2 regions of the Metabacillus sediminis genome follow, and region 2 is predicted to be linked to the other one. Evidence: riboswitches for the same ligand, from Rfam matches in the RefSeq annotation. Region 2 holds a riboswitch; the other holds the start of a gene.

Region 1 (8,149 bases), 1.9 Mb from region 2:
AAGAAGCGCCTCCCTATTCATTGATGATATGTCTAATGTCCGTACTGCCTGTTTTCCCGAAATATCCTTGGTCAAACCTAATGATTATCCATGTCATTATTGAAACTTTTCATGTATGATAGTGGAGAACCATCCTATTCCAAAACAAGGAGGAAATGACTCATGCGCTTCGACGAACAGCCAGTGACAGTAGATGAAAATGTAAACGTTTTTGCGGCAATACCTGAGGACGGTACCGTTATTGGAACAGCCACACAGGAAGAGCTTCAGATGGCCCAGGAATTGGAGTGCAGGCACCTAGCCCACATGCGTCTAATGGATTCAAACATCCAGATTCAGGGAGCTTCCTATAAGGAGCTGCTGCAGGAATACTTGGAATTTGAAACAAAATCCGCTGAGTTTTGGAAAGCTATTTATAAAAGACTGGATGTTCCATGGGAATGGATCCTCCGAATTGATCTGGCCCACGGCTATATTTACGTTATTAACCCATTTGATGATGAAGTGATTGATTAATTGATTGAGAAAAGGCCGGCCTCCTGTTGGAAGCCGGCTTTTTTTGCGGAGAGACTTTTAGCTCTTTGGTGGCAGGACACTCGCGAGGGGTTATCGGCCGCTCCCGTACGGATATCGGACACTCCGCTCTTTTTATCGGACGTTGGTGGCTCGATATCGGTCACTCCGCTTTTTATCGGACACTCGTGACAAGATATCGGTCGCTCGCGCACGAATATCGGACACTCCACTCTTCTTATCGGACGTTCATGGTTCGATATCGGTCACTCCGCTTTTTATCGGACACTCGTGACAAGATATCGGTCGCTCGCGCACGGATATCGGACACTCCGCTCTTTTTATCGGACGTTCATGGTTCGATATCGGTCACTCCGCTTTTTATCGGACACTCGTGACAAGATATCGGTCGCTCGCGCACGAATATCGGACACTCCACTCTTCTTATCGGACGTTCATGGTTCGATATCGGTCACTCCGCTTTTTATCGGACACTCGTGACAAGATATCGGTCGCTCGCGCACGAATATCGGACACTCCACTCTTCTTATCGGACGTTCATGGTTCGATATCGGTCACTCCGCTTTTTATCGGACACTCGTGACAAGATATCGGTCGCTCGCGCACGAATATCGGACACTCCACTCTTCTTATCGGACGTTCATGGTTCGATATCGGTCACTCCGCTTTTTATCGGACACTCGTGACAAGATATCGGTCGCTCGCGCACGAATATCGGACACTCCACTCTTCTTATCGGACGTTCATGGTTCGATATCGGTCACTCCGCTTTTTATCGGACACTCGTGACAAGATATCGGTCGCTCGCGCACGAATATCGGACACTCCACTCTTCTTATCGGACGTTCATGGTTCGATATCGGTCACTCCGCTTTTTATCGGACACTCGCGAGGAGATATCGGTCGCTCGCGCACGGATATCGGACACTCCGCTCTTCTTATCGGACGTTCATGGTTCGATATCGGTCACTCCGCTTTTTATCGGACACTCGTGACAAGATATCGGTCGCTCGCGCACGAATATCGGACACTCCGCTCTTTTTATCGGACGGTCATGGCTCGATTTCGGTCACTTCGCTTTTTATCGGACACTCGCGAGGAGATATCGGTCGCTCGCGCACGGATATCCAACACTCCACTCTTCTTATCGGACGTTCATGGTTCGATATCGGTCACTCTGCTTTTTATCGGACACTCGCGAGGGGGATATCGGTCGCTCGCGCACGGATATCGGACACTCCGCTCTTTCTATCGGACGTTCATGGTTCGATATCGGACACTCCCATGCAGTCAATTCCCCTCTTACTGTACTTCAACTGCTTCCGTATCCGGCCATTGTTCCATCGTATAGGCCATTTCCCAAAATGACAGTTCGTATTTGCAGCTGATTGTGAAATGGCGGATCATTTTCTGTCGTTCTTTTTCAGATGCCTCCAGGGCAAGCTGGTCCAGTCGCTCTAGCTGTTCAAATACAAGTTCTTTAAACCATTCTCCTCCATAAGCCGCGATCCATTCCTGATAAATCGGTTCTTCAGGCTTACACTCTTTCAATCTCTCACCGATTTCATAGTAAATCCAATAGCACGGCAGGATGCAGGCAATGATTTCCCCAAGGCTTCCGTTGATTGCGGAACGGTACATGTGGGATGTGTAGGCATATGCGGTTGGTGATGGTTCAAAGGCCCGTTTTTCTTCTTCTGTAATTCCGAGCAGAGTTGAGAATTTCTCATGAAGCGATAGCTCCGCTTCGTAGGTTCCTTGCGCATGGAAGGCCATTCGCGCTGTTACATGAAGGTCGTCAGCCTTTCCGCCAGCGAGTGCCTGAACTTTGGCAAAATGGGATAAGTAATAGGCATCCTGCATGACATAGTAACGGAAGTTTTCAAGCGGGAGCGTACCATCGCCGATTCCCCTTACAAAAGGATGGTTGAAGTTTGCCTCCCAAATTGAATCGGTTACTTTTCTTAACTTTTCTGTAAAAGATGTCATGTTTGAATTCCCCCTGCTTCTTATGTAAAAATAAAAAACCGCTCTTAACGGATAAGAGCGGGAAAGATTAAGAATCTCCCACTTCCCTCCGCTGGTTCAAACCAGATCAGGTTCCAAGGGTCCCGGAGCATACTCCGGTCTCAGCCCCACGTTATGGGCTCCCCTAGTGGCAATGCGGTATTTTATTTTCCAGGTTCATCATAACATGCAGTAAAAAAACGTCAACTATCTCTTTATCACAGCTTCCGGAATTTCTTCCATCCACTGATGCTTTACCATGATTTTCCCGCCTTCTTTTGCAAATGAATAAATATCACGTGCAGCAATTGCCATTTTCAGAGGAAGATCCGGGCGCAAACTGTAGGTTGTTCCAAGTGCGTTGCTTGTCAACCCCAAACTGCTTAACAAGTTGATTAAATACATAATCAGTTTATCTGAATATGGAGCGGTCTTTGTTTCAGAAATGACTGCTCCAGGCAAGGCTGAGACAGGGATTCCACTATGTTCCATCAGCTTCCCATAGGATTGATACAAATCAATAGCAAGCTGTTCGCCTTTCTTTAAATACATTTTCACTTCCGGTTCTTTCGCTACTTTCCTTAACCCTTTCATCAGCTGGGCACCGAAGTTGTTGTTTTCCACAATGTGATAGATGATGGAAAGTTCGGTAGCATTCAATCTTCTTTTGCCAAAATGAAATCCGGATAAATACCTTTCATTTACAACATATTTAGGATGATCCGGCATCCCGATTACCGGTGGAATGGCGCCGTTCCCTACCTGCAGGAGGCAATTTGTACACATACCGAACACTTTGTTGGAATGGGCAGACGTTCTCGAAAAGAAGTCGTGAATATCATTTCGATACACCATTGACAGGTGCACAGCATTCAGCCCGATTCCAAGCTTCATCAGCATCCGCAGAAAGCGGATATAGAAGTACTGATCGAACAGCCTTTCCGCCTTTCGGTTCACATCCGTTTCATCAAACCCCTCAGGAATTGCAGCGCCTTCCTTTTGAAAAAGCTGAGCGATTTCTTTTACAAATTTCACTTCTTCCTGATAGGCATATTGAAGGATCGACGTAATGTCCTTTTGGGTTGTTACATCCAATGCGTGTTCCATGATGCGGAGAAGCATCGTCTTTTTCTGATAAGTGGACCATAAATTTGCTAATTCGGACGAAGACATTGGTTTCATACTGATTTCCTCTTTTCAAAATAAATAGATACTGTTATTTTTCCAAAAAGAGGTGATATTATGAGGACAAAAAAAGATGACCGGGAAGGCCATCTGCACATTTATTTTTTTCGGTTTTTTAAGGTTTTTGTAACCATGCTGATTGCTTTTTTTGTCTGCTCAGGATTCTTTTTTGCATAATCCACAACTTTTTTCAGGATGGACTGTTTACTATTCATGTAAAATCACCTTCCTTTGCCGGTTAGTATATCATAATATTTTTCTAAAGCACTCCAATTTGCTCCATCAGTGTGCCGGCAATTATGGTAAGTCCCACGACAAGCCAAGGCGGCAGCTTCCAATAAACAAGAAGGGCAAAAGAGACCAAGGCGAGTGCAAATGCAGACGCTGAATGAATAGCACTTGTAAAAACAGGATCATACAGGGCGGCAAGCAGAATACCAACGACCGCCGCATTTACACCCATGAGGGCTGCCTGCACTCCCTTTTTTCCGCGGATGCTGCTCCAAAAAGGAAGAACTCCGATGACGAGCAAAAATGAAGGCAGAAACATAGCCGCAGTTGCGATCAAAGCCCCTGGAACTCCAGAGATGATTGCGCCCACATAACCAGCGAATGTAAAAAGAGGACCTGGAACTGCCTGTGCAGCCCCGTATCCCGCAAGAAACACATCCTGTGTCATCCAGCCTGCAGGAACCACCTCTTTTTCAAGCATCGGCAGGACGACATGACCGCCGCCGAATACGAGGGAACCAACCCGGTAAAATACGTCAAATAGAGCGATATAGGTCCCGGAGAATGTTTGCCGGATGATGGGCAGGAGAACAAGCAGCAAACCAAATAATAAAAGTGAAGCTGAAGCTGTTTTTTTGCCGATTGTAAGAATAAGCTTAGGGACCTCAGGCACTTCTTCTCTTTTATAAAGCAAATAACCTGCAACAGCAGATCCTGCAATAATTGCAAGCTGACCCCAAGCGGATGGAACGAAAAGGGCACCGACTGCAGCGAGAACCGCAATTGTGATCCGCGGCCTGTCCGGTGCAAGTGACTTTCCCATCCCCATTACAGCCTGCGCCACTACGGCTACCGCTGTAATTTTCAGCCCCATAAGCCAGCCCGCCTCATGAACATCCGTCCCCTTAAACAAATAAGCGAATACAATCAGGATAAGGATCGAGGGCATGGTAAAGCCGAACCATGACAGAAAACTGCCTACAAGGCCACCCCGGAGCAGCCCGATGGAAAGTCCGACCTGACTGCTCGCCGGCCCCGGAAGAAACTGGCACAGAGCTACAATATCCGCATAAGACTGGTCATCCAGCCATTTTTTCTTTTTGACATACTCCTCCCGAAAATACCCTAAATGGGCAACCGGACCGCCAAAGGACGTCAATCCGAGCTTAGAGGATACAAGTAAAATTTCAAGCCAAATTTTAAGACGCGATTTCATCTGAAAGTCCTCCGTTATAATAATCCACCTTTATAGTAGCATGGACATTTGAGGAGAGGATAATTGCCTATTAAATGTAACGCAAAATTTACACAATTTGTGTCGCATTTATGACGATGGACAGCTTGTAATTTACGTGCCTGGTTAACCCCGTTAAGAAGGCATCCAGTTCATCATTTCCCTTAAACCGGCACTCAAGCAAATAACAGCCATCTCCGCTGATCTTAAAATTTTTCAGCACATACTCCTTCTGACTAGAAAGGTAATTTAAATAAGGCTGGTGATTGAAGCTGTTTGTATATATGTTTAGGAAAGCGTGAATGGAGTATCCTGCTTTCTTTTCATTAAGGTTGATTGTGTAGCCTTCAATGACCCCCTCCTCTTCAAGCTTAATTACCCTTGAAGAAACAGCTTGCCCCGTTAAATGAACTTTTTCTCCTAATTCTTTCATGGTAATACGCCCATTCTTCGTAAGCTCGTATACAATCCTTTGATCGGTTTGATCAAGCAATTCTCCCACCTCTTTCACAATTCAAGTATATCGGTGCAAACTCTTGATTTTATCTATGTATGTCATATCCCTTCTTATATTATCCTATAGGAGAATCATACAAAAGGAGGAACTTGAAATGGAGATTCGTCTAATCCGCAATGCTACATTAGTTGTAAAATATGCAGGGAAAACCTTTCTAATCGACCCTTTTCTAGCTGATAAAGGAGCCATGCCTCCGTTTCCCAACACCCCCAACCAGGATAAACGCAATCCAATGGTCGGCCTGCCCGTATCAATTGAAGAAATCATTGAAGCAGATGCAGTGATTGTTACTCATCTGCATCCAGATCATTATGATGACGCAGCTAAAAAAGCCTTACCGAAGGAAATCAGCATTTACGCTCAAAACGAAAATGATGCCGCATCCATTCGCCAAGATGGTTTTGTTCATGCGCAATCTCTTGGGCAGTCCATTACCATTGGAGACATCACGATTACAAAAACGAGCGGCCAGCATGGCAGAGGTGAAATCACCAAGATGACGGGCCAGGTTTCAGGAGTCGTTTTCAGCCATCCAGATGAAAAATCATTGTATATCGCGGGAGATACTGTCTGGTGCGAAGACGTGAAGGAAGCCATTCAAAAGCATCATCCTAAAGTGATTGCAGTAAATGGAGGGGCAGCACAGTTCCTTGAGGGCGGTACGATTACGATGGATAAAGACGATATTGAGCAGATCCATCATGCTGCTCCGGAATCCATTATTGTTGTCTCCCACATGGAAACATTGAATCACTGCCTGCTAACAAGAGCGGATTTGAAGGAGTTTCTTTCTGCTAAAGAATGGTCTGATAAGGCTTTGATTCCGGAAGATGGAGAAACATTAAAGTTTTAATCCGAAGTGCGGGGCATCCCCGCACTTTTTTGCATGAAAGCAGGAATTCCTCCCGTTCAAAACGAAGTGAAATGAAACGCTATTCGAAGGGTATTCCTGGCATCAGCAGATTAGGAAGAAACGGGGAATGTACAGCCTGATGCGTTTGATAATGAGGAGGATTTCATATGGAACGGGTAGATGTAGTCTATTCTTTAATCTGTGATGAGGAAAAAGAGAAGATATTAATGGTGAAAAACAGCAAACGGGATGATTGGTCAATGCCTGGCGGCGCGGTGGAAAAAGGAGAAACACTCACTCTTGCAGCGCAGCGGGAAGCCTTTGAGGAAACAGGGCTTACTGTTCAAATAGGCGACCTGCTCTCCGTGAACGAGTCTACCCTCGAAAATATGGAAGTTCACGCTCTCTTCTTTACGTTTAAAGCAGAAATCAGGAGCGGGCAAATCGCAATTCAAGATACTGACACCATTGATGAAACCGCCTGGATGGACTGGGAAACAGCCGACCGCTTGATGCCTTATCATCCTAGAGGAATAAAAGGGCTGCTGAAATCATCCATTCCTTATGTATTGGAACAGTAAGAGGAGTTGGGCCATGCTTGCGGGCCCTCTTCTTTTGACTATTCAGCCATTATTTTTGCAAGTCAGCAATTATCTTCAATTTGTCAGCAATTAACCTAAACAATCACTTCCACCGCCGTTTCGCAGCAGGATTCCTATACAAATAGCACCGGAATACTGATCCGGTTCCATCATTCTGTAATTAGCGGTCCTTTACCTTAAGCAGCCTTAATCCATTCAGTGTAACCAGAAGTGCCGCGCCCATATCTGCAAAAATAGCAATCCATAACGTAAGCCACTCTGGAACGACCATGACAAGTGCAGCCAGTTTAATTCCAAGTGTGAAGGTGATGGGAGGCTGTAGACCTTCATCTCTTCCTATCGGAATCCCCTCATTCTAATATCCATTTGAATATCACCATAATTTCAGCTGGTGGACTGACTCATATTTTTACTTGGAGCAAAAAAAAAGACAGCCTCCACTGTCCTCTACATACTATTTCCAATCCAAAATCCAGCAAATGCAAGCAGCAGACCGCCTATGTATGTCATGCCAGCATAAATTAAAAACACTTTATACTTTCTCTCCATCACTTGCTTTGCCAATTCAAGATTTAAGGTTGATAACGTAGTAAACGCTCCAAGAAATCCTGTTGCAGCAAAGAGAAAATAATGTCCGGTAAGCCCGCTTCCTGCTATCAGGCCGAGAATAAAGGCACCTGATAAATTAACGATCAGGGTGCCATAAGGAAGTAAGGTCCTATTCCATTTCCGGCTCACAGCGTAACGTGAAATCGCTCCAAGGAATCCGCCTCCAGCTATGGATAAAAAATCGATCATTCCCGCACCACCCTTTCTAAGAAGGCACTGCCTGCAATCATACCCGTGATGGAAAAAAGGAGACCTAAGATTGCACTCCCTCCGATATAGAGCAATGCCATTTGCACATCCCCCTTGTCCAATAGCTTTACAGCCTCAACGCTGAAAGTGGAAAAAGTAGTATAAGAACCAATCAAACCTGTTCCAAT
Region 2 (8,149 bases):
GCTGCTTTGTCCTGAAGCTGTGAAATCTCATTTCTGAAATCCTGCATCCGTTCCATTTTTTTATCAATCATGAAGATTTGTTCGGATAGCCCGGCTGCAATATGCTCGAGTTCCTCTCTTCGTTTTGAAGTATCACTTGAATTGCGGTAATCCTCGCGATGGTGCTGAATTTTTTCACGGAGCTTTACAAAGTCCTGAAGCTCCTGAAGGGAAAAACCAAGGATATCTTTTGCGAGCACGACTTTTTTTAACCGTTCAATGTCATCCTCACTATACAGACGGGTACCGCCATCTGTTCTTTCAGGCTCTTTAATCAAACCCAGCTCTTCATAATAACGAATGGTCCTTTTGGTCAGGCCTGTTTCTCTTGCTGCATCATCAATCTTAAACTTATTCATCCGCACCATTCCTTTCGTACTAAACTAACCTTAACGTTAACGTTAGATTTTGTCAAGAACTCTGTGTTTACTGTATAAATATGACCGATTTTTCTCATATTAAGAGGGATTCATTATTATAGGAGGTGAGCATATGGGTATTTTTGGTAAAGACAACAAATCAGAAAAGCAATCGCACCAAAGCCAAAACGATGGCCAGGCTCTTCAATCTGCTCTTTCAGATGCAGAACAGGCGCTGCAAGGCGATCCTTTGAAAGAAGCAGTTGAGAAAAAGAAAAATAACCACCGTTAATAAATGGCATAAAAAGAGAACGGGCTTTTACAGACCCGTTCTTCTTATTTTTCAGGCAGCTTTTTATTGAGGAAAAACGTTCCGAATGGAATGACGGAGGCGACAAGTGCTAATCCCATTTTGATAATGCTCCAGCGGTGGCGAAACGCAGCATTTGCAACAGCCAGAATAAATAGGACAAAAAACAGTCCGTGAAGGGAGCCGACAATTGTTACTGCCATTGGCATGTCTGCGAAATACTTAAGCGGCATAGCGATTCCAAGAAGAACGATAAAAGAAATTCCCTCAATTGTTCCTATGAACCGCAGTCTTTTGATTGGGGTAGAAACCAGCATATTCAATCTCCTTCCTAAACGTGTGCTAGGACTATTATATACAATCCTTTCAGCACTTCATGTCCATTTTGTTATTTGTCACAATACGTACACAGAAAAAAAGAAATTGTCGTTAAAAACACAGTTGACTTATCGGAATTATTTGAATAAACTTGCATTAATAGATACAGAGACTGATCGGTCAACCGAAGGTCCTGAACGTTAACACGTTCAGGGCCTTTTTCAGTCCAAAGAGGAGGAGAAACTTTGAATAAGCTCATTATTTTTATTTTCGTAGGACTGCTTGCCCAATTTATCGATGGTGCGCTTGGAATGGCATACGGGGTCACATCAACAACCTTGCTCCTTACCTTTGGCATAGCGCCTGCTATTGCATCTGCCTCCGTGCATATTGCCGAAGTAGCAACAACTGCGGCATCTGGGGCGTCCCATATTAAGTTTGGGAATGTGGATAAAAAAACGGTATTAAAACTGATTATTCCAGGTTCAATCGGAGCGTTTGCAGGAGCCTGTTTCTTAAGCAATCTTCCAGGTGATCTTGTAAAACCCTATGTATCGACTTTCCTTCTTGCTCTCGGGATTTACGTCACCATCCGCTTCCTATTTCTTGTCCGGCAGCAGCAGAAAGTAGAAGATAAACTTGAAATATCTGCTAAAAAAGCGGTTCCGCTTGGACTAATCGCTGGATTCTTTGATGCAACCGGCGGTGGAGGCTGGGGGCCAATTGCGACGCCAGTGCTGCTTTCCCAGAAAGGCACCTCAGCTAGAAAAGTAGTCGGAACTGTAGACACAAGCGAATTTGCCATAGCTTTATCCGCATCCATTGGATTTATTATCTCTCTTGGATGGGAACAGGTGAATTGGCTGTGGGCAGGAGCCTTAATGATTGGCGGAGTCATCGCTGCTCCGCTTGCTGCCTGGCTGGTCCGTAAAGTACCTGCTCATTTACTTGGAGTTCTTGTCGGCGGTTTTATCGTGTTAACAAATGCAAGAACACTATTGCAAATGTGGGTGCCAAATCAAAGTTTTCATCCAGTCATTTACGGTATTATTCTTCTTTTATGGGCTGCAGCGATAGCATTCTCTGTTTTAAAATATCGTGAAATATCACGAAAAGAGGAAGCGGGGGAATATCAGCTGTAGAGGAATTCAAAAAATGAGTGCATTTATCTAAATTTTAAAGTGAAAATCAAGCAGCAAAAACAGGGCAGCACCACGTGGCCCTGTTTTTTTGACGATATTTAAATTATGTATGGTAATGTTTACATCTGTTGATTGAAATGAATACCTGCAACGGAAAAACAGCCGAGTTTAAAAGCGTTATTCGTATAAATCGGTTAAGCATTTTTCCGCAGAAATAGACAAATTAATTAATAATTTACAAGAAATAAATACCTATTCATCTATTATTTGCTATAATATGACTTGTTGTTCACTAAATGGAAAAAGGAGTTATACTGATATGCTAAAAGACACCCGTCCATATCCCTTGTTGCTGGTAACGGTATTACTGTTAAGCTTCATCATCCCTACCCCTCCTGCCAAAGCGGAATCTATGTCCATAATGGGATCCTCCATGCTGACCTCGAAGCAAATGGGCGATTATGTCCTGCTAAACAATCCAACTCCCAAACTAACAACTGTTACAATCTATCAGCTTGCGGAAATTTATCTTGAAACGGGCAGAAAAGAAGGCGTCCGGGGAGACATAGCGTTTGCCCAGGCTATCCATGAAACCGGTTTTTTTAATTACGGCGGCGATGTGGTTCCGCAGCAAAATAACTATGCTGGAATCGGCACAACCGGAGGCGGAGTAAAAGGTGCATATTTTAGCACACCGGAAGAAGGAGTACGCGCGCACATTCAGCATTTGAAGGCTTATGCCAGCACCGAACCGCTGTATACCGAGCTTGCAGACCCCCGTTTTAAACTGGTTAAACGCGGCATCGCCCCATTATGGTCTGACCTGAATGGAAGATGGGCAGTTCCAGGCAGAGGCTATGGGGAAAAAGTTTTGGAAATTCACTTCGATATGGCAAAAATTACGCTTGCTATCCCAAAAGTGTATTTGCCGGCAAACCACAAATTGCCGGTTGCAAAGCTAATGATTAAATCAGAGGTACCAATGCTTGCACCTGACGGGTCCCTCTTCAAAATGCTGAACAAGGATGAGAGTATCCGAGTTTACGGTGTTTTAGGAAACAGCTATGACGTTGGCGGCGGGTATTTAATTGAAGCCAATAGCAGCAAAATGAGTGCGTACATAGGCAGAATTTTAATAAAAGACTCAAAAACTGTGATATACAGCCCGGACGGATCTGTTCTCAGACCGGTCCTTAGCGGAGAAGCTCTTCGGGTTTATGATTACGATGAAGAGGCGTATCAGGTAGGCGGAGGCTATTATGTTTCCGCAGCGGACAAGCCTATTTATCACCTTGGCCGCATTCAGTTTTCAGCTGACACGGCTATGATTAGCCCGGATGGGACTGTTTACAGCACATTAAAAAAGAATACAGAGTCCCGCGTTTATGGAATTAATGGAAACCAGCTGGATCTTGGCGGCGGCTATACCGTAACCTATGATCCGCAGCAAATGAAATATGTAAATTAACCAAAAACCGGACAGCCTCTGCGGCTGTCCGGTTTTTGTTCTTCATTTAGGATGTTTGATTTTAAACAGTTCATTTAAAAGTTCCCAGTTTTCAGGGAATGGCTCCCCAAGAACCCAGTAGGCAACTCCGCGTAGTTTATAGTCCTGAATAAGTTTAAATTTAGCTCGGGCACTCTGTTCATTTTCAAACCAGACCACATGCTTTTTCCCATCGTCTCCTTTGTAGTAAAAGAAAGGAGATTGACTTTTATTGTCAAACTGAACTTCTGCTCCTTTTGCAACGGCAAGGTCAGCAGCTTCCTGAGGAGCAATTCTTTTAGCAAAGGCACTTCCTTTCTTATAAGGAAGGACCCAATCATATCCATAAAGCGGAGCACCCATGACAATCTTTTCTCTTGGTATTTCTGTAAGCGCATAATCAACTACTTTCTTTACTTGTTCAATTGGAGATACAGCCATTGGGGGTCCGCCTGACCATCCCCATTCGTAGGTCATCAAGATTACAAAATCCGCCAGCTCTCCATGGCGTTTGTAATCATGAGCACCATGCCAAGGTCCAGCCTGCTCATCGCTCGTCTTAGGAGCAAGGGCTGTAGATACAAGATAGCCTTCTTTTTGAACCCGTGGAATGATGGTTTCCAGGAATCCATTGAAAAGGGCACGATCCTTTTCACGAATATGTTCAAAATCAATATTCAATGCTTTATAGCCTTTAGCTTTCATCGTATCAAGCAGGCTCGTCATTAATTTTTCAGAGGCTTTTTTGTCTGTGAAAATTTTATGGGCAATATCCGGTGAAAAATTTCCATCCATAAAGTTTGTAAGGACGAGCATTGGAACTGTGGAAGTGTCTTTAACGGATGAGAGCGGCTTTTGATCATCCAATGGAATCAGGCTGCCGTCTTCTTTAACCCTGTAGCTGAAAAAGGCGGTATAGGAAAGAAGATTCCCCGTATTGCGGACTTCTTTTGAGGCTGCATTCGCATCTACCGGCTCAAGGAACCCAATAGTTTCGATTTTCCGTTTTTTAAATTCTGTCTCAGAAGGATTGGTATCCTTCGTTTTGTTGCTGATTTGATCAACACGCGGTTTCTCATTTACCTGATTGGCAGAGCGCATCATTTTGTTCTTCGTTTCGCTGTCATTAGCGTTTCCGGTATTGCCCATGCATCCGGAGAGAAGCATGGTGAATCCTAGAAGGAAAAGGGTCATCCTCTTCATTCGGATCCCTCCTTTTTTTTCTTAGATTGTCTAACAGATGCTAATTTATGCATGGGTGCTGAGAGGAAGGAAATAAGTGGTTTACATTCCTTTCCAGAATATTATTCGTCAAATTTCTCTGGAAAATGGTATAGTATTAAAGGAGATTTACATAGCTACGTGCACAGATTGAAGGAGGCAGCATCATGCAAATTGGATTAATTGGACTTGGAAAAATGGGCTACAACCTGGCCCTTAATATGAAAGATCATGGCTACGATGTCATAGCAAATGACGTAAGTGCAGAGGCACTTCAAGCTATACGGGGAGAAGGAATCGAGACGGCTGACAGCATCCAAATGCTTGCAGAAAAACTTCCTTCGCCGAAAATCATCTGGATGATGGTTCCTGCAGGGGAGATAACAGAACATGTCATTCAGCAGGTATCCGCTCATATGAGTGAAGGAGATATTCTGATTGATGGCGGAAACTCCAATTACAAAGAAACAATCAGACGGGGCCAGCAGCTCAAAGAAAAAGGAATTTACTTCGTGGACTGCGGAACAAGCGGCGGAACAGAAGGTGCAAGAAACGGGATTTGCACCATGATCGGAGCAGAACCTGAAGCGTTCGCGGCAGTTGAGAAGCTGTTCAAGGATCTTTCTGTTGAAAACGGATATCTTCATGCAGGCAAGCCCGGAAGCGGACACTTCCTCAAAATGGTTCACAATGGCGTGGAATACGGAATGATGCAATCCATTGCTGAGGGATTTGAAATTCTGGACAAAAGTGATTTTGATTATGATTACAAAGAGGTTTCACGAGTATGGAACAATGGATCGGTTATCCGCTCATGGCTCATGGAACTAATGGAAAATGCATTCTCTAAAGACCCGGAACTTGCAGGAATCCGCGGTGTCATGAACTCTTCAGGTGAAGGGAAATGGACAGTGGAAGCAGCGCTTGATTTCCAGGCTTCAGCGCCTGTTATTGCCATGTCATTGTTCATGAGATATCGTTCCCAGGAAAATGATACGTTCCACGGCAAGGTCGTTTCTGCCCTACGAAATGAATTCGGCGGACATGCTGTTGTGAAAAGTGAAGAGTAATTGATCAAAAATTGACCCCGCCGTATGAGTATACGGCGGGGTTTGTTTTTAAAAAATTACGGGTTTCTAAGCAGCGGAAATCTGTCTTGAGAACGGATATGAAGAGTCCTCCCTCTTCGTTTTAATGTTTAGCAATATGAGCATGGGGTAATTTAAATACTAACATCACATCACTTGTTTGAAAGGAGAATCACCCATGAATAAACGAAATGGATTAATTATTTCAGGTGTTGCTTTATCAACTGCAGGTGTTGCTGCTACCGTCTATTTAAAAGACAGATCCAGACGAGAGAAAGTGACAGACGGTGTTAAACAGGCTCAGGACAAAGTTGTTTCCATGTTCTCAAAAAGCAAAAACAAAGAAGAGGATAACTTTCCAATCGATAAAGGCGGCAATCCCGATCCTCAGGATGTCGAAGATAACAAAATGGTCTCTGAAGGAGCCCAGTACAGCGTCCAATACTATAATGATAATAAACAGCAGTAGGATGAAAAGCCCCAATCCTGATTTCCAGGATTGGGGCTTTTACTGTATGATAAATGCAGAGGTGATGAAAATGGTCAAAGGATCTCTTGTAGACGATGAAACCCGCTGCACCCATTACCATAGCCAGCTTGATATCATTGCGATCAAATTCTGGTGCTGCAAAGAGTATTATCCATGTCATATTTGCCACGCGGAACATGCAGATCATCGAGCCCAGGTTTGGCCAGCCGAAATGTTTGATGAGAAAGCCGTCTTATGCGGAAAGTGCGGAAATGAACTGACGATTCATGACTATTTGGAATGCGGTTCTGTTTGTCCGGAATGCAAAGGAAGCTTTAATCCGGGGTGCAGCGCTCATGCCGGCTTGTATTTTCAGGTTCTTTGATTATTTTTCCTGCAGTGGTATAATAATAGAATATTACCAATATTTAAGTTTGCTAGGGGAGCCGGTAGTCCGGCTGAGAGGAAAACACATGAGTTTTTGACCCTTTAACCTGATCTAGTTCGTACTAGCGTAGGGAAGCGGCACTGTTCATATATGTATGTTCAGCCCATTTCCCTACGCGAAATGGGCTTTTTTGATGGAAAAAACCTTCACTGGGGGTGCCGATGCGGCTGAGAGAAGCGATTCGCTTTAACCCTTACTACCTGATCCGGATAATGCCGGCGAAGGGAAGTGGTATGCAATTGCTTTTTTGCAGCCGCTTCTCTTACAGAGGGCGGTTTTTTGCTGCTCTTAAATTGGAGGAAACAGCAGATGGAATTTCATGTCGTTACAAATGGAAAGCTTGGATTCGAAGAAATCACCGAATTTATGAAACTTGCAGGTTCAAAGATTGATTATCTCCACATAAGGGAGAAAGAAAAAACAGCTATGGAGATTTATGAAGGTGTCCGATTCCTCATAGCGTCAGGCATTCCCGAGGAGAAATTGATTCTGAATGACAGGACGGATATTGCTGCGGCGGCAGGGGTAAGGAGGGTGCAGCTCGGATATAGGAGTCTTTCGCCTTCTGTGGTCAAATCAGCAGTTCCGGACATTCACGCCGGACAATCGGTTCATTCGCTTAAAGAAGCTTTAAGTGCCGAAGAGTCAGGTGCTGATTCCGTTCTTTTTGGACATCTTTTTGAAACGGAAAGCAAAAAAGGCGTGCAGCCGAAGGGAATTGAATCAGCAAAGAAACTGGCATGCCGGCTTTCCGTTGATGTCCTCGCAATTGGAGGAATTGAACCTATGCATATTCAAGCTTTGTCGGAAGGAAAGATTGCTGGATTCGCAGTCATGTCCGGAATTTGGGAGAGCAGAAGCCCGGTCAGAGCAGCAGAAGAGTATAGGAATGCCATTACGGCATGCAAGGAGGTGCGATTATGAAGGAAGTAGACGTATGTATTATTGGGGGCGGTGTAATTGGCTGCTCTATAGCGTACGAGCTTTCCAAAAAAGGATACAAGACAGCTATTTATGAAAAAGGAAAAGCCGGTCAGCAAAGCTCAAGTGCTGCAGCGGGTCTGCTTGGTGTACAGGCTGAATGGGATGAATATAATCCGCTGTTTGACCTGGCTAGAGAAAGCAGAGAGATGTTCCCCAAGCTTGCAGAAGAATTAAGAGCTGTCACAGGAATTGACATTGGCTATGAGGAAAAAGGAATTTATAAAGTAGCTGAAACAGACGAAGAACTTGCTCAGCTTGAAAAAACAGCCGCATGGCAGATGGGGA

What was found. Region 2 has a riboswitch for thiamine pyrophosphate ahead of WCV65_RS16755 (thiamine phosphate synthase). Riboswitches for the same ligand answer to the same signal wherever they lie in the genome.
Region 1: linked by a shared signal. The riboswitch ahead of tenA (thiaminase II) and the one ahead of WCV65_RS16755 (thiamine phosphate synthase) in region 2 are both predicted to bind thiamine pyrophosphate.

What each region holds. Positions count from the first base shown of each region.
Region 1 is NZ_CP147407.1:1,020,896-1,029,044, reverse strand. It holds gene WCV65_RS05570 (hypothetical protein) at 163-516, shown strand; gene tenA (thiaminase II) at 1,837-2,523, opposite strand; TPP riboswitch at 2,590-2,698, opposite strand; gene WCV65_RS05560 (DUF3231 family protein) at 2,749-3,723, opposite strand; gene chrA (chromate efflux transporter) at 3,986-5,173, opposite strand; gene WCV65_RS05550 (Lrp/AsnC family transcriptional regulator) at 5,262-5,684, opposite strand; gene WCV65_RS05545 (MBL fold metallo-hydrolase) at 5,803-6,561, shown strand; gene WCV65_RS05540 (NUDIX hydrolase) at 6,729-7,142, shown strand; gene WCV65_RS05535 (CrcB family protein) at 7,611-7,961, opposite strand; gene WCV65_RS05530 (CrcB family protein) at 7,958-8,149, opposite strand, start outside.
Region 2 is NZ_CP147407.1:3,215,614-3,223,762, reverse strand. It holds gene WCV65_RS16800 (MerR family transcriptional regulator) at 1-398, opposite strand, end outside; gene sspJ (small acid-soluble spore protein SspJ) at 532-690, shown strand; gene WCV65_RS16790 (DUF3817 domain-containing protein) at 735-1,022, opposite strand; gene WCV65_RS16785 (sulfite exporter TauE/SafE family protein) at 1,272-2,168, shown strand; gene WCV65_RS16780 (glucosaminidase domain-containing protein) at 2,488-3,636, shown strand; gene WCV65_RS16775 (glycosyl hydrolase family 18 protein) at 3,679-4,857, opposite strand; gene gnd (phosphogluconate dehydrogenase (NAD(+)-dependent, decarboxylating)) at 5,043-5,945, shown strand; gene WCV65_RS16765 (hypothetical protein) at 6,142-6,432, shown strand; gene WCV65_RS16760 (CHY zinc finger protein) at 6,479-6,817, shown strand; TPP riboswitch at 6,862-6,970, shown strand; TPP riboswitch at 7,022-7,124, shown strand; gene WCV65_RS16755 (thiamine phosphate synthase) at 7,190-7,804, shown strand; gene thiO (glycine oxidase ThiO) at 7,798-8,149, shown strand, end outside.